Regions from separate parts of the Streptomyces sp. NPDC037054 genome, predicted to be linked through region 2. Evidence: riboswitches for the same ligand, from Rfam matches in the RefSeq annotation. Region 2 holds a riboswitch; each other region holds the start of a gene.
What was found. Region 2 has a riboswitch for cyclic di-AMP ahead of ACZ7D7_RS21680 (M23 family metallopeptidase). Riboswitches for the same ligand answer to the same signal wherever they lie in the genome.
Positions count from the first base shown of each region.

Region 1: it holds a riboswitch for cyclic di-AMP, as region 2 does, so the genes downstream of both, ACZ7D7_RS03150 (C40 family peptidase) here and ACZ7D7_RS21680 (M23 family metallopeptidase) in region 2, are expected to answer to the same signal.
Region 3: it holds a riboswitch for cyclic di-AMP, as region 2 does, so the genes downstream of both, ACZ7D7_RS04355 (transglycosylase SLT domain-containing protein) here and ACZ7D7_RS21680 (M23 family metallopeptidase) in region 2, are expected to answer to the same signal.

Region 1 covers NZ_JBVJSJ010000001.1:699,284-708,479, reverse strand. Annotated here, with positions in the region: gene ACZ7D7_RS03175 (helix-turn-helix domain-containing protein) at 1-675, shown strand, start outside; gene ACZ7D7_RS03170 (DUF397 domain-containing protein) at 672-920, shown strand; gene ACZ7D7_RS03165 (hypothetical protein) at 1,200-2,162, shown strand; gene ACZ7D7_RS03160 (C40 family peptidase) at 2,122-3,195, opposite strand; gene ACZ7D7_RS03155 (hypothetical protein) at 3,596-3,949, shown strand; gene ACZ7D7_RS03150 (C40 family peptidase) at 3,981-5,189, opposite strand; cyclic di-AMP (ydaO/yuaA leader) riboswitch at 5,198-5,365, opposite strand; gene ACZ7D7_RS03145 (ScyD/ScyE family protein) at 5,664-6,845, shown strand; gene pcrA (DNA helicase PcrA) at 6,933-9,196, shown strand, end outside.
Region 2 covers NZ_JBVJSJ010000008.1:355,411-364,606, reverse strand. Annotated here, with positions in the region: gene ACZ7D7_RS21705 (MFS transporter) at 1-923, shown strand, start outside; gene lhgO (L-2-hydroxyglutarate oxidase) at 1,007-2,212, shown strand; gene trmB (tRNA (guanosine(46)-N7)-methyltransferase TrmB) at 2,516-3,346, shown strand; gene ACZ7D7_RS21690 (PrsW family intramembrane metalloprotease) at 3,396-4,967, shown strand; gene ACZ7D7_RS21685 (aldo/keto reductase) at 4,998-5,942, opposite strand; gene ACZ7D7_RS21680 (M23 family metallopeptidase) at 6,209-7,243, opposite strand; cyclic di-AMP (ydaO/yuaA leader) riboswitch at 7,256-7,413, opposite strand; tRNA gene ACZ7D7_RS21675 (tRNA-Met) at 7,746-7,819, opposite strand; gene ACZ7D7_RS21670 (alginate lyase family protein) at 7,886-9,085, opposite strand.
Region 3 covers NZ_JBVJSJ010000001.1:984,687-993,882, reverse strand. Annotated here, with positions in the region: gene ACZ7D7_RS04380 (glycosyl hydrolase) at 1-638, shown strand, start outside; gene ACZ7D7_RS04375 (polysaccharide deacetylase family protein) at 754-1,509, opposite strand; gene ACZ7D7_RS04370 (glycosyltransferase family 2 protein) at 1,544-2,881, opposite strand; gene ACZ7D7_RS04365 (GNAT family N-acetyltransferase) at 2,878-3,945, opposite strand; gene ACZ7D7_RS04360 (HAD family hydrolase) at 4,267-5,094, shown strand; gene ACZ7D7_RS04355 (transglycosylase SLT domain-containing protein) at 5,088-5,567, opposite strand; cyclic di-AMP (ydaO/yuaA leader) riboswitch at 5,572-5,738, opposite strand; gene ACZ7D7_RS04350 (polyprenyl synthetase family protein) at 6,319-7,329, shown strand; gene ACZ7D7_RS04345 (LolA family protein) at 7,612-8,847, shown strand; gene ACZ7D7_RS04340 (ABC transporter ATP-binding protein) at 8,887-9,196, shown strand, end outside.

The DNA.
Region 1 (9,196 bases), on a different contig from region 2:
GAGTGCGGGCGCCGCAGGCCGACGTTGCGGTTCTTGCAGGTGGCGGACCAGATGTGTGGGGCGCGGGGGAAGTTGGTCGCCGGTCATGAGTTCCTGAAACCTGAGCCTTACCCCGCTCGGTCGCAGGAATACATGGCCATGGAGGCCGAGGCCATCGCCGTACACGACTACTCGCTCGCGTTGATTCCAGGGCTTCTGCAGACCAGGGAGTACGCCTGGGCGCTGATCAGTGACAGTTGCCCACCGTTGGACGACGAGACGGTGGAAGCGCGCGTGCAGGCGCGGCTCCGCAGACAGGAGGCGCTGGCCCGCCGAGTGAACACGGTGTACGGCTTTGTCATCCACGAGACCGCCCTACGCACGGGCGTGGGCGGGCGGGACGTCATGCGGCAGCAGCTGTGGCAACTTGTGGAGCTCGGCGCCCTGCGCAACGTGTCGATCCAGGTGCTGCCCTTCGGCAAATGTGGCGGGCTTGCCCTCAACGGATCCTTCATCTTGCTGGAGACTGTTGACCACGAGCGTTTCGCATACGTCGAAGGGCCGGAGGCAAGCGTGCTGCACACAGGTGGCGACAAGGTCAGTGATCTGGCCCAGGTGCATGGCATGATCCGCATGCAGGCGTTCGGAGTTGAGGAGTCGGCGGCGTTCATCAGGAAGGCGGCAGAGGAGCTATGACGGAACCGTTGGATTGGTTCAAGTCCAGCTACAGCGACTCCCAAGGCGGCGCATGCCTAGAGGTCGCCTACGCCTGGCGCAAGTCCAGCTACAGCGACGACCAAGGCGGCGAATGCCTCGAAGTCGCCCCCTGCCCCCACGCCGTCCACGTCCGGGACTCGAAGCTCGGGGACGTCGGTCCGACCTTCGCCGTCGCCGGGGGCGCCTGGGACACCTTCGTCGGGCATCTTCGCGCCGGGGCCTGAGCTCCGAGCTTCGCGGTTCGGGATTCGAGCCTCTTTTGTAAGGAATGGGTGGCTGGGTTCAACCCACCACCCACCCTTCCCTCGCCGCTCTGCCAGGCAGGATGACTATTCGTGATCGGGTTGCGACGGCGTGTCGTCACCCTCTAGCGTGCGCAGCAACGAAACAACCCCGGTCGGGTGCGCCAACACCCGCCGGGGTCTCACCCCAAGATCGGAAAAGGCGATCTCGTGGCTTACGAAAACTGTATCGCTGCCCCTCCTGCACACGCAGCCCATCCCATGGCCAAACCCGGGTACGGCAAGCGCTCCGTCCCCGGTCAGTCGCCCTCCCGGCCCGGCGACTTCACTCATCTCCCGCCCCGTGAGGCGTACCTCGCGAGTCTCCTCGACCGGCTCTGCGACAACGCCGCGATGGACGCCAAGACGATCGCCAAGGCCCAGCCGCTCTACGGTCAGCAGGCCGTACGGTCCGCGTTGAACGCGCTGGGCAGGGCCGGCCACCTGCGGCGCGTACGGTGCCGTGTGGAGCCCACCGACGGGGTCACTCACGGCACCCGGTGGGTCTTCCGGACCTTTTGGTCACGGATCGCCCGGCAGGACGACTGGTGGGCGCGATTCCTCGACGGCGACGCGGCGGATGCCGGAGCCGACCTGACTGCTGCGCCCGCCGCGGAACTCAAGGACACCGCCGTCGAATCCCCCGCCCCGGCTGCCGTCGTACCCTCTCCGAGGCCGCACGTTTCCACCCCTTCCACCGCCCACCTCACCCTCGCCCGGCTCGGCCTCAGCGACCCGCGTCTCGCGCTGTCGTCCGACGACTGCGCCGCGCTGGAGCCGCTGGCCGCGGACTGGCTTGCCCGTGACGTGAGTCCGGATCAGCTTCTGCGGATCCTCGTCGCCGGGCTGCCCGAACAGGTCCACTCACCACGGGCGTTCGTCCGGCGCAGACTCGTGGACAAGATGCCTCCGGTGCCGGAAATCCCGGCCGTACAGCCGCGTCGCTTGCTCATGGAGTGCACGGACTGCGGCGTCCCCGGCCGCCCCGAAGCCCTCCCCGGCGGCCTCTGCCGAGCCTGCCGCGACACCAACGCCGCCGCGGGCGCGGGAACCGGCCTACGGAAGGAGCCGACACGCATGGATCCCGCCGCCGTGCACGCCCGGACCGCTCACCTGCGTACCTCGATCCGTTCGCCGAGGCTGGTCACACCACCCGCGTCGCCCCCGCGAACGGCATTTCGCTGATCGGGGACACCCGGACCGTGGACGACGGGTTCGGGGCGTGGATCATTTTGCCGTTGCCGATGTAGAGGCCCACGTGGCTCAGGCCCGAGTAGAAGAAGACCAGGTCGCCCGGGGCCAGTTCGGCGCGGGAGACGCGGCGGCCCGCGTTGATCTGGGTGTACGTCGTGCGGGGCAGGGAGATGCCCGCCGCGCGGTACGCCGCCTGGGTCAGGCCCGAGCAGTCGAAGGCGTTCGGGCCGGTCGCGCCCCAGACGTAGGGGGCGCCGATCTTGCCGTAGGCGTACGCGATGGCCGCCGCCGCGCGGGAGTTGGCCGCGCGCGCCGGTGCGGACGCCGGTGTGGCGGCCTGTTCGCCCGCCGCTGGCGCCGTCGGTGCCGAGGAACGTGACGCCCGTTGCGGGGCCAGTGTCCTGCGGGCCCGTTCCTCCGCCGTGAGGCGGGCCAGGAGGCGGCGCGCCTCGGACAGCTTGCCGGTGACGGTCCTGCGGTGGCGGTTCTGGTCCGCCTGACGGGACTTGAGCGACGCCAGTTCGACGCGCGCCGCGCCGCGCAGCTTCTCCACCTCGCGCACCTGCTCGCGCATCCGGGCGAGTTCCGCCCGCTGCCGGACGCCCACCCGGTCCACGAACTCCGCCCCGTCGAGGTAGCGGTCCGGGTCGGCGGAGAGGGCCAGTTGCAGCGCCGGGTCCAGTCCGCCCGCGCGGTACTGGGCCGCCGCGGCCGAACCCAGCGCCTCCCGCGTCTCGTTGACCCGGTCCTGCTTGCGCGCCGCCTCGTCCCGCAGGTCCCCGAGCCGCCGTTCGGCCGCCTCCGCCTTCTCCTTCGCGCCGTTGTACTTCTCGGTGGCGACCTCCGCCTCCCGGTACAGCCGGTCCACCTCCGCCCTGACCTTCGCCGGCGTCGGCCGCGGCTCGGCGTGCCCGGTCCCGTCGAGGACCGTCGCCGTCGCCGCGCCCGCGAGGGCGATCGTGGCCGCCGTACGGGATCTGCCGCCGCCCGGCGCGCGTTTTCGGGGCTTGCGATGCGCTGCCACCTCGGAATCCACGTCCTTTCGCCGCCCGCCGCGGGGGCGGGTTCCGCGTCCGGCGGCGGCCCGTAAGGGGGGAGCGTGCCGCCGCCGGACTTTCTGGAGGAGGTGTCCGGCCGCCGCCCCCGCCGGGCGGCCTGTGGAGCGCCGGTCACCTGGGACAGGACGCTAGGCGCGGTTGCGCGGTCCGGGCCGGGCGTTGCACGGAACTGGTGGGAGGGGATCGTTCCGTGCCCGGAACCGACCGCAGTACCGTTCCGCCACGGTCGACTTCCCGCAGCGCCGTGACCGATCCGCCCGATTCGGCGGCGGGAGGGCGCGGCGCGGTGTTATGGAGTCCTTCAGCGAGGCTGTGCCGCCGGGGCCGCCCATGGCCCTCGCGACGCCCCGGCTAGGCTCCGGGACCATGGACGTACTCATCCATCTCTTCGTCGGCCTGCACATCATCGGCATCGCCGCCCTGCTCGGCGGCTTCCTCACTCAGATGAAGGCCATGGGGGCGGGCACCGCCCGCTTCACCCCCGCCATGCTGCACGGCGCCGTCACGATGCTGGTCACCGGCATGGTCCTGGTCGGCCTCAACCAGGCCGACGACCAGACCGTCGACAACATCAAGATCGGCGTGAAGCTGGCCCTGCTGATCGTGATCCTCGGCCTGGTCTACGTGAAGCGCGACGAGGAGAAGGCCGACAAGAGCCTCTTCGGTCTCGTCGGCCTTCTGACCACGGCGAACATCTTCATCGCCGTCCTGTGGACCTGAGTCCTGGGGATCCGGTGACGCGGTCGGCGGCTCAGGCCGGCCGCACCACGCTGTGGATCGACGACTCGCCGTCGTAGAAGATCGACTCCTCGCGGACGTACGTGCCCGGCTTCGGCGCGTGGATCATCATGCCGTTGCCGATGTAGATGCCGACGTGGCTGAGGTCGTCGTAGAAGAAGACGAGGTCGCCGGGCTGCGCCTGGGAGACGGGGACCGTCGTGCCGGCGTTGACCTGGTCCCACGTGGTGCGCGGGATGCTGACGCCCGCGGCCTGCCAGGCGTCCTGCGTCAGGCCCGAGCAGTCGTAGGAGTCGGGGCCGGTGGCGCCCCAGACGTACGGCTTGCCGATCTGGGCGCGGGCGAAGGAGACGGCCTTCTCGCCCTTGCTCGCGTACGTCGGGTCGGTCGTGGACGAGTCCGAGCCGCCGGTGCCGGTCTCCGTGGAGCCGCCCGTCGAACCGCCGGTGGAGCCGCTCTCCTGCTCCTGCTCCGCCGCCTCGGCCGCCGCGGCCTTCTCGCGGGCCTCGCGGGCGGCCTCCTCCTGCTGGCGGGCCAGTTCGGCGGCCTTGCGGGCGGCCTCCTCCTGCTTCTTCTTCTCGATCGCCGCGAGCCGCGCCTTCTCCTCGGCGGTCAGCTCGGACAGCAGCTCGCGCGCCTCGGAGAGCTTCTTCTGGACGGTCGCCTTCGCCGTCCTCAGGTCGGTCTGCGAGTCGGTGAGCGTCTCCAGGCTCTTGGTGGCCTCCTGACGCTTCTTCATCGTCGCGGACTGCTGCGTGAAGTACGCGTCGACCGCTTCCTTCTGTCGGCCGGTGAGCCGGTCCATCAGCTGGGAGCGGTCGAAGAAGTCCTGCGGTGTGTCCGCGAGCAGGAAGGTCGCGGTGTCGGGGACGCCGGCGCCGGTGCGGTACTGGGCGGCGGCGTAGGAGCCGAGCTCCTCGCGGGCCTCGTTGAGTTCCTGGGTGCGCTTGGCGATGTCGTCCAGGAGGGTGTCGACCTGCTTGCGCTGCTTGGCGGTCTTCTCCTTGGCCGAGTTGTACTTCTCGGTCGCGGACTCCGCCTGGCGGTAGAGGTCGTCGACCTTCTTCTCGACCTCTTCGAGGCTCGGTCGGTCGTCTGCGGGCGCGGCGTTGGCCGTCTGGGACAGCAGTGCCACGGACGTGAGGGCCGCCGTGGCGAGGGCGGGGGTCCGTATGCCCGCGACGCGCGCCTGGGCGGGACGTGGCTTGCGGTGCGACGCCAAGGGAGGCGACTCCTTCCGTGTTCCGCCTACCGAGTTAGCTGTCGGGTTCGGGCGGTTGGGTCGGAAGGTGTGCCCTACGGCCGGCTCACGAGGGAGCTCGGCCGATTCACCCCAAGGTCGGTGGGTCCCCGGCTCCGGACGCCGTTCGGGCGCGCCGGACTCGGCGGAGGCCGCGCGGCCCGGCGACCTTCGCCGGTGGGGGTCGTGCGGCCTGCCCGGCACGGTAGCCAACCCGTGTGGTGCCTGTGAAGGTTGGTGGGTGATATGCCCGATACATTTTCGTGACCTTCGGTCAGGGCCTTGCGTGGAGTGGTCTATCGGGAGGATTTGCGCGCAGTGGTCTATCTGGAGGGATTTGGGCGGGTTCGGACGTGGTTTGAACGTTACAAGGCGCTTATCCCGTTCCGGGTCGCTACTTTCCAGCCAGCCACGGTGCGGTGCCGTGGCCGCTGAGAGAGGTAGGGCATGTACGGCATGAGAAAACCCAGAACGCGAGCCGCGCTCGTCGTCGCCACGGGCGTCGCGCTCGCCGTCTGCGCGGGCGTCGCACCCGCCGGCGCCGACGGAGGACGTACGGCCGGCGCCGACGGAGGACGTACGGCCGGCAAGCCGGTCGTCAAGGTCGTCGCGACCGGTCTCGACAACCCCCGGCAGCTCTCGTACGACCACGGGAACCTGTACGTCGCCGAGGCGGGACGGGGCGGCAAGAAGTGCATCGGCCAGGGACCCGAGGGCGAGATGTGCATCGGCCTGACCTCCGCCGTCACCAAGGTGCACTGGCACAAGGGCGCGTGGAAGCACCACCGGGTGGTGAAGGGGCTCCCGTCCATCGCGCAGCCGGACGGCGGCTTCGCCACGGGCGTCGACGGCGTCTCCGCCCTGCACGGCCGCCTGTGGGCCGTCGAGACCTACGCCCCGCCCGGCTCCGGCGTCCCCACCACCCCGCCCTGGAACACCCTCGGCAAACTGCTGAAGATCAAGCACGGCAAGGCGAGGATCGCCGCCGACATCACCGCCGTCGAGCTGCGGCACAACCCGCACAAGACGTCCGTCGAGTCCAACCCGTACGCCGTGCTCGCCCTGCCCGACGGGCGCAAGATCGTCGCCGACGCCGCCGGGAACGACCTCGTCGAGGTCTCGAAGTCCGGCAAGGCCCGCCCCTTCACGGTCTTCCCCGACCACGACGGGCGTGAGGCCGTCCCCACCTCCCTCGCCCTCGGCCCCGACGGCAAGCTCTACGTCGGCGAGCTGAACGGCCTCACCGACAAGCCCACCGCGCGCGTGTGGCGCGTCGACGTCCGCACCGGCAAGATCCTCGACTGGAAGTCCGGCTTCGGCCCGATCACCGGCGTCGCCGTCAACCGCAAGGGCGACCTCTACGTCAGCCAGCTGTTCGGCGGCGTCGTGACGAAGGTCTCGCACTACGCGAAGGGCGCCCACACGAAGGGCGCCCACACGAAGGACGCGCGTGTGAAGGACGCGCGCGCCCACGAGCGGCGCACGAACGTGAAGGTGCCGTTCCCGGCCGGCCTCGCCATCGACCCGCACGACGGCAAGCTCTACGTCTCCGCCTGGTCCGTCGCGGACCGTGACGGCACCGTCATGGAGGGCAAGAAGACGCCGGGCGGCCAGCTCTGGAAGATCCTCAACTTCTGAGTCCCGGTCCGCCCGTCCGGTGCGAACCGTGTGATGTTCTCGAGGTGGCGGCGGGCTGTCAGTGGGGCGCCCTAGACTCGTAGAGCGATGAGCAGCCTCTTTGACGACAGTTTCCTGGCGAGCCTCCAGGCCCCGAGGGCCCACGAGGAAGAGCCCCCGCCGCCCCCCGAGGACGACCACGTACCGGAACCGGTTCCGGACGACCTGTTCGGCGGGAAGTTCGACCTGCCCCCGGACCGCGACACCCACTACCGGGACGGCGCCCCCCGCCCGGTGATCGACGCGGCGGCGCTGCTCGAAGGGCTGAACGACAACCAGCGCGCGGCCGTCGTGCACTCCGGCTCCCCCCTGCTCATCGTGGCCGGCGCCGGCTCCGGCAAGACGCGCGTGCTCACGCACCGCATCGCCCACCTCCTCGCCGAGCGGGGCGTCCACCCCGGCCAGATCCTCGCGATCACCTTCACCAACAAGGCCGCCGGTGAGATGAAGGAGCGCGTCGAGCAGCTCGTCGGCCCGCGCGCGAACGCGATGTGGGTGATGACGTTCCACAGCGCGTGCGTGCGCATCCTGCGCCGCGAGAGCAAGAAGCTCGGCTTCACGTCGTCGTTCTCGATCTACGACGCCGCCGACTCCAAGCGTCTGATGGCCCTGGTCTGCCGCGACCTGGACCTCGACCCCAAGCGCTACCCGCCCAAGTCCTTCAGCGCCAAGATCAGCAACTTGAAGAACGAGCTGATCGACGAGGAGGACTTCGCCGCCCAGGCCGCCGACGGTTTCGAGAAAACTCTCGCCCAGGCGTACGCGCTGTACCAGTCGCGCCTGCGCGAGGCCAACGCGCTCGACTTCGACGACCTGATCATGACGACGGTCAACCTGCTGCGCGCCTTCCCGGACGTCGCCGAGCACTACCGCCGCCGCTTCCGGCACGTCCTGGTCGACGAGTACCAGGACACCAACCACGCCCAGTACGCCCTCGTCCGTGAACTCGTCGGCACCGGCGCGCACGACGAGGACGTACCCCCCGGCCCCGACGACCTCGGCCCCGCCGAACTCTGCGTCGTCGGCGACGCCGACCAGTCGATCTACGCCTTCCGCGGCGCGACCATCCGCAACATCCTCCAGTTCGAGGAGGACTACCCCGACGCGACGACGATCCTGCTGGAGCAGAACTACCGCTCCACGCAGACGATCCTGAGCGCCGCCAACGCGGTCATCGAGCGCAACGAGTCCCGCCGCCCGAAGAACCTGTGGACCAACGCCGGTCAGGGCGCCGCCATCACGGGGTACGTCGCCGACACCGAGCACGACGAGGCGCAGTTCGTCGCCGACGAGATAGACCGCCTCACCGACGCCGGCGAGGCCAAGGCCGGGGACGTCGCCGTCTTCTACCGGACCAACGCCCAGTCCCGTGTCTTCGAAGAGGTCTTCATCCGCGTCGGCCTGCCCTACAAGGTCGTCGGCGGCGTCCGCTTCTACGAGCGCAAGGAGGTCCGGGACGTCCTGGCCTACCTGCGGGTGCTGGCCAACCCGGAGGACTCGGTGCCGCTGCGCCGCATCCTCAACGTCCCCAAGCGCGGCATCGGCGAGCGCGCCGAGGCCATGATCGACGCCCTCTCCCAGCGCGAGAAGATCAGCTTCCCGCAGGCGCTGAAGCGCGTGGACGAGGCGTACGGCATGGCCGCGCGCTCCACGAACGCGGTCAAGCGGTTCAACACGCTGATGGAGGACCTCCGCACGATCGTCGAGTCCGGCGCCGGACCGGCCACCGTCCTGGAGGCCGTGCTCGAACGAACCGGGTACCTGGCCGAGTTGCAGGCCTCCACCGACCCGCAGGACGAGACCCGCATCGAGAACCTCCAGGAACTCGCCGCCGTGGCCCTGGAGTTCGAGCAGGAGCGCGCGGAGGGCGAGTCGGCCTCGCTGTCCGACTTCCTGGAGCAGGTCGCGCTGGTCGCCGACTCCGACCAGATCCCGGACGAGGAGGACGGCGACGGCGTCATCACCCTCATGACCCTGCACACCGCCAAGGGTCTCGAATTCCCGGTCGTGTTCCTCACCGGCATGGAGGACGGCGTCTTCCCGCACATGCGCGCCCTCGGCCAGACCAAGGAACTGGAGGAGGAGCGCCGCCTGGCCTACGTCGGCATCACGCGCGCGCGTGAGCGGCTTTACCTGACGCGCTCCACCCTGCGCAGCGCCTGGGGCCAGCCGTCGTACAACCCGCCCTCCCGCTTCCTGGAGGAGATCCCGGGCGCGTACGTGGAGTGGAAGCGGACCGGGGCGACCGCGCCCCTGGCGTCCGGGCCCGCGTCCGGAGTGGCCGCGTCACTGTCCTCGTCCCGCTCCCGCTC
Region 2 (9,196 bases):
CACCGATAAAAGTCGGCCACAGCGACGTCCGGAAACTGCGCGAAGCCGCCGAGGACGCCAGGCGCTGGGACTCCAAGTACGGGGGCGGCGACTGGCGTTCGTCCATGGTGCCCGAGTGCTTACGGGTCGAGGCCGCGCCCCTGCTGCTCGGCTCCTACTCCGACGAGGTCGGCCGGGCCCTGTTCGGCGCGAGCGCGGAACTGACCCGCCTGGCGGGCTGGATGGCGTTCGACACCGGCCAGCAGGAGGCCGCCCAGCGCTACTACATCCAGGCCCTGCGCCTCGCGCGGGCCGCCGCCGATGTCCCCCTCGGGGGGTACGTCCTGGCGTCCATGTCCCTCCAGGCCACCTACCGCGGCTTCGGCGACGAGGGAGTCGACCTCGCCCAGGCCGCACTGGAACGCAACCGCGGCCTCGCCACGGCACGCACCATGAGCTTCTTCCACCTCATCGAGGCACGCGCGCACGCACGCGCGGGTGACGCCCACGCCGCCGGCGGCGCCCTCAAGGCGGCCGAGAGCTGGCTGGAGCGGGCCCGCCCCGGCGACCACGACCCGTCCTGGCTCGGCTTCTACTCCTACGACCGGTTCGCCGCGGACGCCGCCGAGTGCTACCGCGACCTGAAGGCACCGCGCCAGGTCCGCCGCTTCACCGAGCAGGCGCTGTCGAAGCCGACGGAGGAGTTCGTCCGCTCGCACGGGCTGCGCCTGGTCGTCTCCGCGGTCGCGGAGCTGGAGTCGGGCAATCTGGACGCGGCGTGCGAGCAGGGCGTGCGGGCCGTGGAGGTCGCCGGACGCATCTCGTCGGCCCGCACCACGGAGTACGTCAAGGACCTCCTGCACCGGCTGGAGCCCTACGGCGACGAGCCCCGCGTGGTCGAGCTCCGCGAGCGCGCCAGGCCGCTGCTGATGGCCCCGGCCTGATCGGCGCGCTCAGAGGCCGTCTCCCGGGTTTGAGGCCGTTGTCAGTGGCGCAGTGCACTATCGAACCCGGGAGGTGGTGTCAGGTGCGGCCGGAGATCGACTGCGACGTGCTGGTGATCGGGGGCGGAATCGTCGGCCTGTCGGCGGCGTACGCGATCACCCGCGCCGCTCCGGGTACGCGCGTGACGGTCCTGGAGAAGGAGCAGGGCCCCGCCCGCCATCAGACGGGCCGCAACAGCGGAGTCGTCCACAGCGGCATCTACTACCGCCCCGGCTCCCTCAAGGCGCGCTACGCGGTCCGCGGCGCCACGGAGATGATCAAGTTCTGCGCGGAGTACGGCATCGCGCACGCCGTCACCGGCAAGCTGATCGTGGCCACCGAGCGCGCCGAGCTGCCCCGTCTGCACGCCCTCGTGCAGCGCGGCCGGGAGAACGGCATCGCGGTACGGGAACTGGGCGCGGCCCAGATCGCGGAGTACGAGCCGGAGGTGCGGGGCCTGGCCGCCATACACGTCGGGACGACGGGCGTCTGCGACTACGGCGAGGTGGCCCGCCGCCTGGCCGAGGCCTCCGGCGCCGAGATCCGCTACGGCGCCCGGGTCGTCCGCGTCGACCGCCGGCCCGGCCGCGGGGTGGCCGTCCTGACCGCCGCCGGTGACATCGTGCGCGGCAGGGTGCTGGTCAACTGCGCGGGGCTGTACTGCGACGAGATCGCCCGCCTGACCGGCGACGACCCGGGCATGCGGATCGTGCCCTTCCGCGGCGAGTACTACGAGCTGGCCCGGCCCGAGCTGGTGCGCGGCCTGGTCTATCCGGTGCCGGACCCGGCGTTCCCGTTCCTCGGCGTCCACCTCACCCGCGGCATCCACGACGACGTCCACGTCGGGCCGAACGCGGTCCCGGCGCTGGCCCGCGAGGGGTACGACTGGGCGACCGTGCGCCCCCGCGAGCTGGGCGGGACACTCGCCTGGCCGGGCTCGTGGGCGATCGCCCGCCGGCACTGGCGGTACGGCGCGGGCGAGCTGCGCCGCTCCCTGTCGAAAAAGGCGTTCACGGCCGCCGTGCGCCGGCTGCTGCCCGCCGTCACGGAGGCCGACCTCAGGCCCACGGCGGCCGGGGTGCGCGCCCAGGCGGTGCTGCGCGACGGCACGCTGGCGGACGACTTCCTGATCCAGGAGTCGGCCGGCGCCGTCCACGTGCTGAACGCGCCCTCCCCGGCGGCCACGGCGTCCCTGCCGATCGGCCGCGAGGTGGCACGCCGCGCACTGGCCGCCCTGGACGACCGCTGACGGGCACCGCCCCGCACACCACGGGCGCCGCCGACGCCCACCACCCCCACGTCTCCGCGCGCCGAAAGCCACCCGCCGTCGCCCACGCCGCCCGGTGCGCGGGGTCACGTCCAGTCGCGGCAAGGCCAGCCCTTGGGCTCCCGGCAGCCGAAGGCATTTGCCGAAGGCCATCCCGCCGACGCCCGCCACGCCCACGTCTCCGCGCGCCGAAAGCCACCCGCCGCCGCCCACGGCGCGCGGTGCCCGGGGTCACGTCCGATCGCGGACGGGGTGGCCCCCGGGCTTCCGTAAAATCGACGTACTGTGTCTGACTCCGTGAACAGCCCCGAAGCCCCCCGGCCCACTCCCGAGGCCGCGCCCCGCCGTGCCCGGCCCAAGGGCGAGCCCCGGTTCCCGGACGGGCCGAAGGCCGACCCCGCCGGTTCGCACTTCGAGCGGCGGATCCGGAGCTTCCAGCCGCGCCGCAGCCGCGTCACCGCCGGCCAGGCGGACGCCCTGCAGCGGCTGTGGCCCAAGTGGGGCCTGGACATCGACGGGCGCGCCGTCATCGACCTCGCCGAGCTGTTCGGCAACGACAACCCCGTCGTCCTGGAGATCGGCTTCGGCATGGGCGAGGCCACGGCGCGGATGGCCGCCGCCGACCCGGACACCAACATCCTCGCCGTGGACGTCCACACCCCCGGCCAGGGCAACCTGCTCAACCTCGCCGACCAGAACGGCACGACCAACGTCCGGGTCGGCAACGGCGACGCGATCATCCTGCTCCGCGAGATGCTCGCCCCCGGCTCCCTCGCCGGGCTGCGCGTCTACTTCCCCGACCCCTGGCCGAAGAAGCGGCACCACAAGCGGCGCCTGATCCAGCCGGAGTTCCTGACGCTGGCCGCGTCCCGCATCAGGCCCGGCGGGATCGTGCACTGCGCCACCGACTGGGAGCCGTACGCGGAGCAGATGCTGGAGGTGCTCACCGCGCACCCCGACTTCGAGAACACCCGGCCCGATGGCGGTTTCGCGCCCCGCCCCGAGTTCCGGCCGCTGACCCGTTTCGAGGGCCAGGGACTGGACAAGGGACATGTCGTGAACGACCTGCTCTTCCGTCGCGTACAGCACGAAGACCGACTCCCCGCCGACGCCTGAGCCCGTCTCGTCCGGCGGGCGTCGCCCTCGACTCGTTAGGGTCCTTGCCGTGGCCACCTGTCCCCCGTACCCGGCGCCGCCCAGCGCTCCCACCGACGGCACCCTGCGGCACGCGCACTGGTGGCAGCGCAGGTGGGTGCGGTACGGCGCGCTGAGCGCGCTCCTCGCCATATCCGGACTCGTCATCCTCGCCCTGGTCCGCGAACAGACCGGCACGGAGGGCTTCCTGGTCGGCCTCGGCCTCGCCGTCCTGCCGGTGCCGCTGCTCATAGCCGCGTTCCGCTGGCTCGACCGGGTCGAGCCCGGCCCCTGGCGGAACCTGGTGTTCGCGTTCGCCTGGGGCGCCTGCGCGGCGGCGCTGATAGCGATCGTCGCCAACAGCTTCGCGACCCAATGGATAGCGACGGCGACCGCTGACCCGTCCGGCGCCGACACCCTCGGGGCGACCGTGATAGCGCCGGTCGTCGAGGAGAGCGCCAAGGCCGCCGCCGTCCTCCTCGTCTTCCTGTTCCGCAGACGGGACTTCACCGGCATCCTCGACGGCGTGGTGATAGCCGGGGTCACCGCCACCGGCTTCGCGTTCACCGAGAACATCCTCTATCTCGGCACCGCGTTCGGAACCGACCAGCTCACCGGCGACAGCGGCCTCGCCTCCGTCACCGCGGCGACCTTCTTCGTCCGCATCGTCATGTCGCCCTTCGCGCACCCGCTGTTCACGGTCCTCACCGGCATCGGCTTCGGCATGACCGCGCTGTCGGGCGACCGGCGGATGCCGCGGCGCGTGGCGCCGCCGCTGGCCGGGCTGCTGCTCGCGATGGGCATGCACGCGTTCTGGAACGGCTCCACCACGTTCGGGCAGTTCGGGTTCATCGCCGTGTACGCCGCGTTCATGGTGCCCGCGTTCGGGCTTCTGACGTGGCTGGTGATCTGGACGCGGCAGCGGGAGCTGCGCACCGTGCGGACCGAGCTGCCGGCCTACGCGGTCGCGGGCTGGCTGACGCCGCCGGAGCCGTTCGCGCTGGGCTCGATGCGGGCCCGCCGGATCGCGCGGAAGTACGCGCGCAAGCACGCCGGGAAGGCGGCGGCGCGGGAGGTCGCCCAGTACGAGGCGTACGCGACGTCGCTGGCGTTCCTGCGGCACCGCGGGCGGCAGGGCAAGGCCGGCGCGGGCTTCGTGAACCGGGAGCGGGAGCTGCTGAACGAGCTGTGGGCCCGCCGGGACGCCGCACGCCCGGCCCTGGAGCACGCCGCCCGGGTCACGGCGCCGCCGATCCCGGTCCACCTGCCGCCGACGCCGTACGTGACGCCCTGGCCGACGCACGGCCCGCCGCCCCACGGCCCCACCCCGTACGGCCAGGCCGCCCACGGGCAGACGGCCTACGGACAGACGGGCCACGGGCAGACGCGCCACGGGCAGCCCCCGTACGGCCAACCGGCATACGGCCAACCCGCGTACGGCCAGCCGGCATACGGACAGCCCCCGCACGGACACCCCGCGCACGGACACCCCGCGCCTGGACAGGCGGCCTACGGCCAGGCCGCGTACGGCCAGGCCGCGTATGGCCAGGCCGCGTATGGCCAGGCCGCGCCGTATCCCGCGTACAACCCGTACCAGTCATAGGGACCGCACCGGCCGCACCGGCGCCGGGCGTTACTCCGACGCCCGTGTCAGCCGCGTCACCTCGTCGTCGGTGAGGGTCAGCTCCGCCACCCCCAGCAGGTCCGGGAGCTGTTCCACCGTGCGGGCGGAGGCGATCGGGGCGGCGACGGTCGGCTGCGCGGCGAGCCAGGCCAGCGCCACGGTGGCGACCGGCGCGTCGTGCGCGGCGGCGACCTCGTCGAGGGCGGCGAGCACCCGGCGCCCGCGCTCGGTCTCGAGGTGCTTGGCGGCGCCGCCCGCGCGCGGGCTGTCCACGGTCGTGCCGGGCCGGTACTTGCCGGTCAGGAAGCCGGAGGCCAGCGCGTAGTACGGCACGGCGGCGAGGCCGGCCCGCTCGGCGAGGTCGCGCAGGCCGCCCTCGTAGGTGTCGCGGGAGACCAGGTTGTAGTGGGGCTGGAGTGCCACATAGCGGGCGAGGCCCTCGCGGTCGGAGAACTCCAGGGAGGCCCGCAGCCGCTCGGGCGTGATGTTGGAGGCGGCGATGTGCCGGACCTTCCCGGCCCGCACCAGCTCGTCCAGGGCGCCGACGATCTCCTCGACCGGCACCTCGGGCTTGTCGAAGTGCGTGTAGTAGAGGTCGATGTGGTCGGTGCCGAGGCGGCGCAGGGAGGCGTCGGCGGCGGCCTTGATGTTGGCGGCGGTCAGGCCCTGGTAGTCGGGGTGCTGGCTGACCTTGGTGGCGACGACGACGTCGGAGCGGTTGCCGCGGGCCTTGAGCCACTTGCCGATGATGGTCTCGGACTCGCCGCCGCTGTTGCCGTCGGCCCACGCCGAGTAGGAGTCGGCGGTGTCGACGAAGTTACCGCCCGCCTCCGTGTAGGCGTCGAGGACGGCGAAGGACGCCGTCTCGTCGGCGGTCCAGCCGAAGACGTTGCCGCCGAGGGCGAGGGGGAAGACTTCGAGGTCGGACGAGCCGAGCTTGCGAAGAGTAGTCATGCCGTACGTCAACGGCCGTTGCGGGGGCGCCCATTCCGCACCGCCCGCAAAGATCGCGCAACGCCACGCGAACGCCGCGCGGGCACGCGTGACCGGCAGCCCTGACGTCGGGGGGTTGCCGCCAGGACCGCCGGGGTCGGGAGGGACGTGCGTCGGGGAGCTCCGCGTCAGAGACGCGTGGGGGCACCCCGCGTCATACGTGCGGGGAACCCCACGTCAGTCGTGCGGGAACTCCACGTCAGTCGTGCGTGAGGAGGAATCCCACGTCAGGGGTTGAGACCCTTGCTGCGCAGCCACGCCAGCGGGTCGATGCCGCCGTCGGCACCGTCCGGGTGGACCTCCATGTGGAGGTGGGCCCCGGTGACGTTGCCGGTGGCGCCGACGCGGCCGATGACGTCTCCGGTGGTGACCTTCTGGCCGACGCTGACGCTGATCGACGACTGGTGGCAGTACCAGATCTCCGTGCCGTCCTCGAGGGTGAGGATGGTGCGGTAGCCGTAGGAGCCGGCCCAGCCCGCCTCGGTGATGGTGCCCGTGTGGACCGCCTTGAGGAGCGTGCCGGTGGGCGCGGCGAAGTCGGCGCCGGTGTGGTACCCGGAGGACCACATCGCGCCGGCCTGCCCGAAGACGGAGCTGACGGTGTACGAGGAGGTCGGCAGCGTGTACTGGCGGGCCAGTTCGGCGAGCCGCTCGGCCTCGGCCTTCTTGCGGGCCTCCTCCTCGGCCTTCGCCTTGGCGGCGGCGGCCTTCTCCTCGGCCTCCTTCTCCGCCTTGGCGGCCGCCTCGGCAGCGGCCTTCGCGGCGGCTTCGGCGGCGGCCTCGGCGGCCTTGTCCTCGGCCTGGCTCTGCTGCTGCTCGGCCTGCGCCATGATCCGGGCCCGCAGCGCCTCGCCGGCGTCGGCGGTGCTCTGGTCGGCGGTGGCGGCCGAGGCGACGCCCACGCCGCTGAGCGGATTGGCGGTGCCCTCGGAGGTGTCGTCGTCCGAGATCAGGGAACCCACGTTGGGGAGGTCCGGCATGGAGATCGACACCGGCGGCTTGCCGGTCTGCGCGGTGGCCATGCCGCCCGCGCCGACGGCGGCTATGACGCCGACGCCGAGAACCGTGGAGCTGCGGGCGAGCCCGCCGCCGCGCTGCTTGGCGACGCGATGCCTGCCGCGTACCGGGCGGATGGACTCCTCGGTGGGGTTCCACTCCTCGAACGGGCCCTCGTCGCTGCGGTATTCGCCGTAGCCGAAGGTGTCTGCGGTGCGCTGGCTCGGCACGAACGGGGCCTCAGGGGCAGGCCGGTTGGACGCCACGTGGGCGTACTCCTTTCCTTCCTTCTCCGCCTACCGGGTTAGCTGACGGGTTCGGAGCAGGAAGGTCTCCTACGCGCGTATATCCGTCATGCTGCCACGAGGACCTACGCGCGATTCACCCCAGGGTGGTGGTTCCCCGGTTCCCTCGCGGGATTCGGCGCGTGAGCACGGAGCCGCCTTCTGTGACGGCTGGGACGACCGCGCTGCGTTATCGAACGTTAATAGACGCGGGGCGCGGATTCCAAGCTGTTCCTCTTGATCATTAACGATTTCCGCGCGGACGTACCTGTCACGACCGGTGAAAAACGGGCGAGTTGACCACCCCGCACACACCTTGCGCACGCAGCGTAAACACATCTCGGAAACTGATGGTGTGTCAGTTGTTATCGGAGGGGGACGAGTCCGTCACGGAGCGTGGGCGTCGTGGGCGGAAAACACCGAAGGCCGCGGGCGGAAACACCGAGGGCCGGAACCCTTTCGGATTCCGGCCCTTGACCTTCAGTAGCGGGGACAGGATTTGAACCTGCGACCTCTGGGTTATGAGCCCAGCGAGCTACCGAGCTGCTCCACCCCGCGTCGTTGTGACTCCAGTGTACGTCATCCGCGGAGCCCTCAGCACCACGGTTTGTTTGCGGGCCCGCATCATGGCTGTCCGGCGGGCTTCTCGCCCGGCTTCGCGGCGTGGGTCAGGTTCTCCCAGGCCACGGACAGATGGTCCGTCGCGGCGGACCGCGCCGTCCCGGCCGCGAGCCGGTGCGCCGCCGGGACGGAACCGCCGAGCCGGTCCTCCAGGTGGTGCAGGGCGACCTCCAGACCGGGCCCCAGGGAACCGCCCGCCCTCCCGGCGCCGCCGTTCCTGCCCCCGCCGCCGGCCCGCTCGCCGCACGGCCCGGCGGCCACGCGCTCGCCGAGCTGCTGACGTGCGTGCAGCGCGAGCGCGGCCGTCAGCCGGTCCTTGACCTCGTCGTACAGGTCGACGCCCTGGTGCCAGGCGGTCTCGGCGATGTGGGAGGTGGCGGCGATGCCACGGCCGACCTGCCCGAGGCCGCGGCAGGTGTCCCGCGTCACGCCCTTCTGCCCGGAGAAGTAGGCGGGCACGCGCGCCCGGAACCGCGTCAGGGCCCGGTCGAAGGCCTTGCGGTCCTCCAGGAACACGGCGATCGAGAGCTGCGCGTCGGTCATCACGAGGTCCTGACTGCCGCCGCCCCGCGGGGGGTTCCGGCTGACGGCGGGCAGGTGGACGCTGCGCAGCATGTCCTCGAAGCGCCGGACCCGCTCGGCGGGCCAGCCCGCGCCCGGCGTGTGCCGCACGATCTCCGCGGCCCGCGCCCACGTGGTGGCGGCCCACCCGGCGTCCTGGATGCCGTGCCCCTTCAGCCTGCCGGACCAGGCGTCCATGATCTCCCTGGCCTTGACGGCGTGCTGCCGCTTGCCGGTGACCGTGAACAGCAGGGCCTGCGTGTACGCGGCGATGGCGTCGGCGCGCTCCTCGGCGCATCCGCGGCCGGGCGTCCCGCCGGCGGCGCAGGTGACCGTCTCGTGGGGCCGGGGACGGTACTTGTAGGAGCCGTACTTGCTGTCCCGCATGCCGAGGTAGGCCTTCAGCCACGGCTGCCTGCCCGCGGTCACGTTCTCCCGTACGGCGGTCAGCTGGTCCTTGCCGACGAGGACGCCGGGGTGCGTGAAGTCGGCGTCGGCGGGCAGGGTGCGCGCCATGGCCCGGCCATCCGGCCCCTCGGTCCCGCAGGAGGCGAGGAGGGCGGCGGCGAGGGGAAGGGCGAGGAGTGCGGCCGTACGACGCCGCCGCGCCGCCGGTCCGACGGATTCGCCGCCGCGGCTCACGGAACGCCCCCGCCCGGCCGGCCTCGTGGACTCCCCCGGCCCCCTTCGCCCCTTCGACCTCACTGACCCCATCACGACTCCCTCCGCGTCACCGCGCGTGCCGGTTCACTG
Region 3 (9,196 bases), on a different contig from region 2:
ACGCCACCGTCGTCGACGTACAGGCGCGGCGCGTGAAGGAGTACGGGGAGCGCACCGGGCGGAAGGTCTTCCTCTCCTTCGACCTGGAGATGGACACCCGCACCCCGGCCGGCGGCAGCCCGGAGGACTTCGTGCGGGCCTGGCGACACCTCCACGACCGCTTCGCCGAACTGGGCGCCGACAACGTGGTCTGGACGTGGATCATCACCGGCTACCTGGGCCACGCCGAGCTGTTCGAGCGGCTGTACCCCGGGGACGCGTACGTCGACTGGATCGGCTACAACCAGTACAACTACTACCGCTGCCACCAGGCCGACTGGCTGTCCTTCGCGCGGACCCAGCACGCCTCGCACGCGTGGATACGCGCGCACATCTCCGACGACAAGCCGCTGATGCTCTCCGAGTTCGGCAGCGCCGCCGATCCGGTCCGGCCGGGGCGGCAGGCCGAGTGGTACGCGCAGGTGCCCCGGGTGCTGAAGCGGCTGGACGGCGTCCGGGCCGCGCTCCAGTGGAACCACCGGGACCCCGGGCCGCACTGCGACCTGTCGGTGGCCGACGACCGCGCCTGGAGCGCCCTCCGCGAAGCGGCCGCGGACCCCCACCTCAACCAGCCGCACCCGACCGGCCCCCGGCCTTGAACCAGCCGCCCGGACCGGGCCCGCACCTGATGCGGCCGCACGGCGACCAGCCCGGACCCGCTCACCCGCTCACCCACCTTGCCCCGCCTCACCCCCGCTCACCGCCTCGCCCCGCTCACCCCGCGAAGACCGGCCCCATCACCGCCGCGCGTGTCCTGCGGTACCAGCGCCACGCCACCGTCTTCGGGCCGTCCCGGTAGGGCGCGAGCCGGGCGCCCTCGCCCGCCAGCCAGCGCCGCACGTCCGCGAGGGTGTGGCCGCGGCGCACGATGAGCCGGGCGATGCGGTACGGCTCGTCGCGGTCCGAGCTGAGCGCGTGCCGCACGGCGGTCGCCGTCTCGTAACCGGCGCGCGCCGCCAGGGCCCGCACGCGGGGGCTGTTGTAGCCGTGCGGATAGGCAAGGTGGCGTACCGGATGACCGAGGGCGTGTTCCAACACGGCTTTGGACGTGCGCAGTTCGTGCTCCAGGGCGCCGGTGCGCAGGGTGTCGAGCTGGGCGTGGGTGACGGTGTGGCTGCCGACCTCCAGACCGTGCCGCTCCAGGTCGGCCACCTGGTCCAGGGTCATCATCGGGGCGGGGGGCAGCAGGCTGCGCCCGCCGGGTGCGACGGCGCCGGTGGTCAGGTAGGCGGTCGCGGGCAGGCCGCGCTCGGCGAGCGCCTCGGCGGTGGGCCCCGGCAGGTCGGCGAAGCCGTCGTCGAAGGTGAGCACGACGGGCCGGGGCGGCAGGGCCGCGCGTCCGGCCAGGTGGTCGGCGACCGCGCCGACGGTGACCGGCGTACGGCCGCTGTCGCGCACGGCGTCGAGATGCGAGGCGAACACCCTCGGGGTGACGGTGAATTCGGCGATCCACGCGGGCGGATCGTCCATCACGGCGTGATACAGGAACACGGGGATCACCACGTCAGCCCACCCCTCTCGGCGCCGTGCGCAGGGCACGCCGGGCGCGCAGGTAGCCGAGCGGTCCGTACAGCATGCCCCTGCGCTGGAGCCGGGACAGGCGACGCGGCCACGGGTGCGTACGCACGCCGTACCCGCCCGGCGACCGGTCGCGGGCCTCCGTGCCGCCCCGTACGGCGGTCAGCGCACGCGCGTGGGCGAGACCGCGCGGCAGCCGGGCGAGGAACGCGGGCAGCAGCGCGGGGCGGTTGACCAGGAGCGCCGTGAGGTAGGCGGTGAGGCCGGCGCCGTAGCCGTACGCCTGGGTCTCCAGGTCCCGCCAGGTCTCCCGGTGGTGGTGCCAGACGAGGGCCTGCGGGGCGTAGCGCAGGCGGTGTCCGGAGGCCAGGACGCGGACGAAGCCGTAGAGATCGTCACCGCCCCGGGCGTGGGTGCCGGCGCCGGTCGCCGGGTCGAAGCCGCCGACGGAGCGCAGCACTCCGGTGCGGAAGGCCATGTTGGCGCCGGAACCGAAGCGGCCCGCCGCGAACGGGAACAGCGGCTCGTCGGCGGGCGGTTCGGCGGGGTCGTACGTCCGTGGGGTGAAGCCCTTCGCGAAGCCGCCGTGGCTCTCCAGCAGCACCTGGGCGGGGGTCCGCAACCGGGCCGGCAGGATCAGGCCGGTGACGCAGCCGAGGCCCGGGTCGGCCGCGAACGGCCTGGTCAGCTCGGTCAGCCAGCGCGGATCGGCGACCACGTCGTCGTCCGTGAACGCGACGGCCTCCCCGTGCGCGGCGAGGAGACCGCGGTTGTGCGCGACCGCGAGTCCGGGCACCGGCTCGCACACGTACCGCACGCGCTCGCCGTACTTCCGCTCGACCAGCTCACGGGTCGCGGGTGTTACGGGCGCGTTGTCGACGACGACGATCTCGAAGCGGGGGTGGTCCTGGGCGAGGAGCGAGTCGAGCGCGCGGGCGAGCTGCCCGGAACGCTCGCGGGTGGCGACGACGACCGTCGTGAACGGCGGCGGCCCGGCGTCCGCCTTGCCCACTTCCACCGCTCTCCCCGCCTCGGCCGCCCTCAGCGCCTCCACCGCCCTCAGCACCTCGGCCGCCCCCAGCGCCTCCACCGCCCCCACCCCCTCCGGCACCCGCGTCAGTACCGTCCCGACCGGCCGTCCCTCCCGTCTGACCAGTACGAACACCTCGCCGTGGGTCAGCGGTGGGCCGCCCGGTGCCGGGTGCACGGAGACCCCGGCCGCCGTGACGTCCACCTGTGCCACCTGCACCGGCCCGACGCTCAGGAACCGCCGGATCTCCTCCCGCGTGCGAGCGCCGCGCCCCGTCCGTCCCGTACGTCTCATGCCGCCCTCCGCAGCCGCCCCGCGCCCCTCAGCGCCCGTGATGCCAGCGACGCCAGCCGCGGGTGGCCGCGTACGAAACCGTGGGCGCGGCGGACCGGTTCGCGGCTCAGCCAGTGGGCCGCCGCGCCCGGCCCCGGCCGGGTCGCCGCGCCCTCGTACACGGGACGTTCGCCGGTCTTCAGCGCGTCCTTGTACTCGGCCCGGCCGCGCCCCAGGTCGAGCAGGCCGATGCCCTCGGCCGCCGCGGCCTCGGCCATCCGCAGGTGCAGCACCAGACCCGGTGAGTACTTCGCGAACCCGGGGTCGTACGCCGGGAACCAGCAGGACAGCACCGTCGCCGAGCGCAGCCCGAAGTGGGCGGCCACCGGGCGCCCGGCGGCGTACAGCACGGAGAGCGTCCCGGTGCACTGCGCAGCGCGCGTCCCCGCGAGCCGGGCCACGAGCCGGGTGATCCACTCCTGCGCGAACCGGTCGCGCCGGCCCGTCCGGCGGTACTGGGCCGACTTCCACGCCATGAGGGTGCGCAGCGCGGCGGGGTCGCGCTCGTCGAACACGAACCGCAGGTCGCCGGCCTGCCGGCCGAGCCTGCGCTCCTTGGCGAGCGTGGTCTTGAGGAACTTCGGCGACTGGGCGCGCAAGCCGGACTCGTAGCTCTCGTAACCCTTTCCGACGTCGACGACGAAGGTAGGGTGCTCCTCGGCCGCGTACGGGAGGAAGAGGTGCTGCTCCGCCTCCAGGTTGTCGAAGGCGAGGCTGGACACCGAGCAGGCGCGCAGCAGTTCGGCGGTGGCGAGCCGGAGGCCGGGTCGCAGTACCGCGCCCTGGCAGTCCGAGACGCCGAGTCCGATCGCGCGGCCCTGCCCGAGCCGTCCGCGCTCGTGGGGCAGGAAGCCGACGGCCTCGCGCCCCTCGTACACGACGGCGACGCGGGCCCGCGGGCGCACGTGGCCCACGGCGTCGGTGAACTCCGGTTCCATGAACGGGTTGCGCGGTGCCCGCGCGGCGGCGCGCAGCTCGCGCCAGCGTTCCCGGTCGGCCTCGCCCAGCGCCTCGGGCGTCAGCACACGTACGCGTCGTCCACCGCTCAACTCGACCCCCCGATCAAGTCCCCCCTGGACACATGGAAGGTACCGCCCAATGCGGCCCCGAGGGTAGGTAGCGGAGCATGGTGCCGCGAACCGGCGCCAAGCCGCCGAACCGGACGCTTCGCGCGCCCCAGGGGCGGCGGGACCGTGGCCGCGCCGCGCCGAACAGGACCGATCAGCCGGTGAGCTGCCGCGCTCACAAACGGCTGGCGAAGATCAGAAACGGCGGGTCGGGATCAGAAACGGCGGGTGGGGAAACCGCGGTGAAGGGACGGCGCGCGTTGTCCGTATTCTCTGATCATGCCCGCACCCCTCGCGTACTCCCTTATCGCCACCGACCTGGACGGAACGCTTCTGCGTGGTGACGACACCATCTCCGACCGGTCCCGCGCCGCGCTCGCGCGGGCGGCCGGGGCCGGCGCCCGGCACCTCGTCGTGACCGGGCGCCCGGCACCCCGGGTGCGGCCGCTGCTCGCCGACCTCGGCAGCACGGGGCTCGCGGTGTGCGGGCAGGGCGCGCAGGTGTACGACGCCGCCACGGACCGCCTGCTGTGGTCGGTCACCCTGGACCGGGAGCTGGCCGAGACGGCGCTCGGCAAGATCGAGGCCGAGGTGGGCGAGGTGTACGCGGCCGTCGACCAGGACGGCGTGGACGGGCTCACGCTGATAGAGCCGGGCTATCTGATGCCGCACCCCACCCTGCCGGCCGTGCGCGTCGACCGGCGCGAGGACCTGTGGGCGGCGCCGATCAGCAAGGTGCTGCTGCGCCACCACGGCCTGTCGGACGACGAGTTGGCGGCGACGGCCCGCGGGGTGATCGGCTCCCTCGCGACGGTGACGATGTCCGGGCCGGGCACCGTGGAGCTCCAGCCGTGCGGCATCACCAAGGCGACCGGTCTCGCCCTGGCCGCCGAGCACCTCGGGCTGGGCGCCGACCGGACGATCGCCTTCGGGGACATGCCCAACGACATCCCGATGTTCGACTGGGCCGCGCACGGCGTCGCCATGGCCAACGCGCACCCCGAACTGAGGGCGGTCGCGGACGAGATCACGCTGTCGAACGAGGACGACGGCGTCGCCGTCGTCCTCGAACGCGTGTTTCCGGCGTCCGGCGGGCCGGCTCAGTAGGCCCCGAAGACGTTGTCGATGGAGCCGTACCGCTGGGCCGCGTAGTTGCAGGCGGCGGTGATGTTCGCGACCGGGTCGTACGGGTCGAGCGAGGTGCCCGGCACGTGGTACGCCTGGAACGTCGGGTCGATCACCTGGAGCAGGCCCTTGGACGGGGTGCCGGCGGCGGCGTTGGAGTCCCAGTTGTTGATGGCGTACGGGTTGCCCGAGGACTCCCGCATGATGTTGCGGTGGATCCCCTCGTAGGAGCCGGGGATGCCGCGCTCCGCCATGACGGCGAGCGACTGGCGGATCCAGCCGTCGAGGTTGTCCGGGTACGTCGTCGCGGCGGTCGCCGAGGTCGTGGTGTGGGCGGACGCGCCGGTCGCGCCGACCAGCGGGAGCGCGAGCACGGCGACGCCGGTTCCGGCGACGGCGAGCTTGCGGACGAGGCTGCGGTTCCCGGCGCGGCGGGACTGACCGAATGCAGGCATGACGAATTCCTCTCCTACGCCTGCGAGGTGAGCTGTCGGGTTCGGGCGGGAGGTGCCCGGCCGCCCGTGAGGCACGGCTTCACCCCGAGCCGTTCCAGTCTTGTGACCGGCCCGGCGTCCTACCTGGGTCCCCCGCTCCTGCCGTACGAGTGGGTTCGTCGTCGGTGGTGCGGGCGGTGGCAGGATTCGGCGTCCGCCCGACAGGCCGGGAACGTATGCGAGGGCACATGTCGGGAACAAGTGGCGAGATCACAGAACGCCCCGGTTGACCTTGGTGTGGTGCGTATGGGGTACTTGATCCTTTGCGATCGCCACGGCTCAACTCGCTTGCGCGAGGCGCGGATACGGGCCTCGGGGGAGTGCGGTGTCCGGCGGGGGGAACGCGTGATTCAACTCACGGGTAAAGGTCTCGAAGGCATTTAGGGCCAAGGTGGATCGAGGTGTCAAGCACGGCAAAACGGGCGCCGGGGGGAGTGTGTGCGCCGAAGGGGTGGCGGTCCGCTCCGGCGGAGTCGGTTGCCCGCGTCGGCGGGCGCATTGCCGGACGATTCGTTTCGAGTCGTACATAACGGCTATGTCATTGCGTATCGAGTGATCGAGAATATGCGCGTCGTGATCCGATACCTGGTGGCCTGGACGGGTGGGCGCTGGCGGTGATCGAAACGTGACCGGATACGCTGACTTGAGTGATGGCAGTGACCTATCGACAAACAGGTAATCGCCAGTAGGCGCCAGCAGACAGGAGACCTTCGTGACCGTCGTCGGGCCGTTCGGGCTGAGCGTGCGGGACCAGGCTCTGGAGGCCGATGTCCAGGCCGGTTTGAGGGCTGTCGAAGAAGGGTTGCTCGAAGCAACCAAGAGCGAGGTGCCGTTCATCACCGAGGCCGCCCAGCACCTGGTGCGGGCGGGCGGCAAGCGTTTCCGTCCGCTGCTCGTGATGCTCTCCGCGCAGTTCGGCGACCCGTACGCGCCCGGGATCGTGCCGTCGGCCGTCGTCGTCGAGCTGACCCACCTGGCGACGCTGTACCACGACGACGTGATGGACGAGGCCGACGTGCGGCGCGGGGTGCCCAGCGCGAACACCCGCTGGGGCAACTCGGTGGCCGTCCTCACCGGAGACTTCCTGTTCGCCCGCGCCTCACAGATCCTCGCCGACCTCGGACCCGAGGCGGTGCGCGTGCAGGCCCTCGCGTTCGAGCGGCTGGTCACCGGACAGATCCTGGAGACGGCCGGACCGCAGGACGGCCGTGACCCGGTCGAGCACTACCTGGACGTGCTCGGCGGCAAGACGGGCTCGCTGGTGGCCGTCTCGTGCCGGTTCGGCGCGATGATGTCCGGCGCCGACGAGCAGGTCGTGGACGTCCTCACGCAGTACGGCGAGCGGCTCGGGGTCGCCTTCCAGCTCGCGGACGACGTGCTCGACATCGCCTCCGACTCCACCGAGTCCGGCAAGACGCCCGGCACCGACCTGCGCGAGGGCATCGCGACGCTGCCGGTGCTGCGGCTGCGCGAGCGGGCCGCGCGGCTCGGCCTCGCCGACGACCTCGCGCTGTGCGAGCTGCTGGACGGCGACCTGACCGACGACGTCCGCCACCAGCGGGCGCTGCGCGAGCTGCGGGCGCACCCGGCGCTGGAGCAGGCCCGCCGGGACACCGTCCGCTACGCGGAGGAGGCGCGCGCCGCGCTGGCCCCGCTGCGGGAGTGCGACGCCAAGGTGGCCCTCATGCAACTGTGCGACGCCGTGGTGCACCGCGCGGGCTGACCCGCGGCCCCCGCCGGGCGGCGTCGGCCGGCCCGCGCCCGGACCCGACCCCTACTGGTCGGGGGAGTCCCGGGGCCCACGTGTCATACCCCAGGTGTACGTGGAGTTGGGCCCCCGGGTTGACGCAACTCGGCGGCCGATTTGGTCAGATGGATGCCACGGACAACACCACTGCTCACCGATTCGGGTGACAATGGCGGCCCGGGGTGGGACCGGCGCGAGTACACGAGACGCGGGGACACGAGACGGACAGCCGCCGCCGACGACGGAGGTAAGGCACACATGGCACCGTACGCATCCGACGACACCACGACCGCAGGGGAGGCCGACGACCGAAGCGCGGGCCGGCGCAAGGCCGCGCGGTACGTCGTCCCGGTAGCGGTGATGGGGGTGGCGGCCGCGACCATCGGGCTCGTTCCCGCGCTCGCCGACTCCGGTGACCCCGACCTCCCGGAGATCACCGCCCAGCAGCTGATCGAGAAGATCGCGAAGTCGGACGTCCAGCAGCTGTCCGGCACCGTGAAGATCAGCACCGACCTCGGGCTCCCCGACCTCGGCGGGCTGGAGAACAGCCTGCTGTCGGGCGCCGGCCGCCCGGACGGCGGCAGCGGCTCGTCCGCCGACCCGTCCGCCCGGCTCACCGAGCTGGCGAACGGCACGCACACGCTGCGCGTCGCCGCCGACGGCCCGGACCGGCAGAAGCTCTCCCTGCTGGAGAACGCCGCCGAGTACAGCCTCATCCACAACGGCGAGGACGTCTGGGGCTACGACAGCGAGTCCAACGAGGTCTACCACGCCACCGCCGAGGACACCGGCCGCGGCGAGCGCGAGCACGAGGTCCCGGCCACGCCGAAGGACTTCGCCGAGGAGGCCCTGAAGGCCGTCGACGACACCACGTCCGTCACGGTCGACGGCACCGCCCAGGTCGCCGGCCGGGACGCGTACAAGCTGCTGATCGAGCCGAAGCAGTCCGGCTCCACGGTCGGCGCCGTCAGCGTCGCCGTGGACGCGAAGACCGGCATGCCGCTGAAGTTCACGCTGACCCCGGCCTCCGGCGGCGCCGCCGTCATGGACGCGGGCTTCACCAAGGTCAGCTTCGCCAGGCCGGCCGCGTCGACCTTCGACTTCACGCCGCCCAAGGGCGCCAAGGTCACCGAGGAGGACACGACCACCCACGCCCCCCGGCCGACGGGCAGGCCCGGCGCGGAGTTCGACAAGGAACTCGGCAAGGAACTCGGCAAGAAGCCCGAGGGCCTGAAGGTCATCGGCGAGGGCTGGAACGCGGTCGCCGCCTTCGACACCGGCGGCCAGGGCCTGCCGACCGGCTCCGAGGCCGGTGAGCTCGGCGCGTTCGGCGGCTTCCTGGACTCCCTCGGCGACAAGGTGAAGGGCGAGTTCGGCTCCGGCACGGTCTTCAAGACCCGCCTGGTCAACGCGCTGATCACCGACGACGGCAAGGTCTACGTGGGCGCCGTCACGAAGGACGCCCTCGTGAAGGCCGCCGACGCCGCGAAGTAAGTCCCGTACGCACAGGGCGCGGGGGGATCGGGGGAGCCGATGGCTGACACGGACGGCGGCGGCGTCGTCGAAACCCGCGCGCTCACCAAGCGCTTCCGCGGCGGACAGCTCGCCGTGGACGGTCTCGACCTGACCGTCCCGGCGGGCAGCGTCTTCGGCTTCCTCGGCCCGAACGGCTCGGGCAAGACCACCACCATCCGCATGCTGATGGGGCTCGTCGAACCGACCTCCGGCACCGCGCGCGTCCTCGGGCAGCCCATGCCCCGGGCCGCGCGCTCCGTGCTGCCGCACATCGGCGCCCTCATCGAGGGGCCCGCGCTGTACGGCCACCTCTCCGGCCGCGACAACC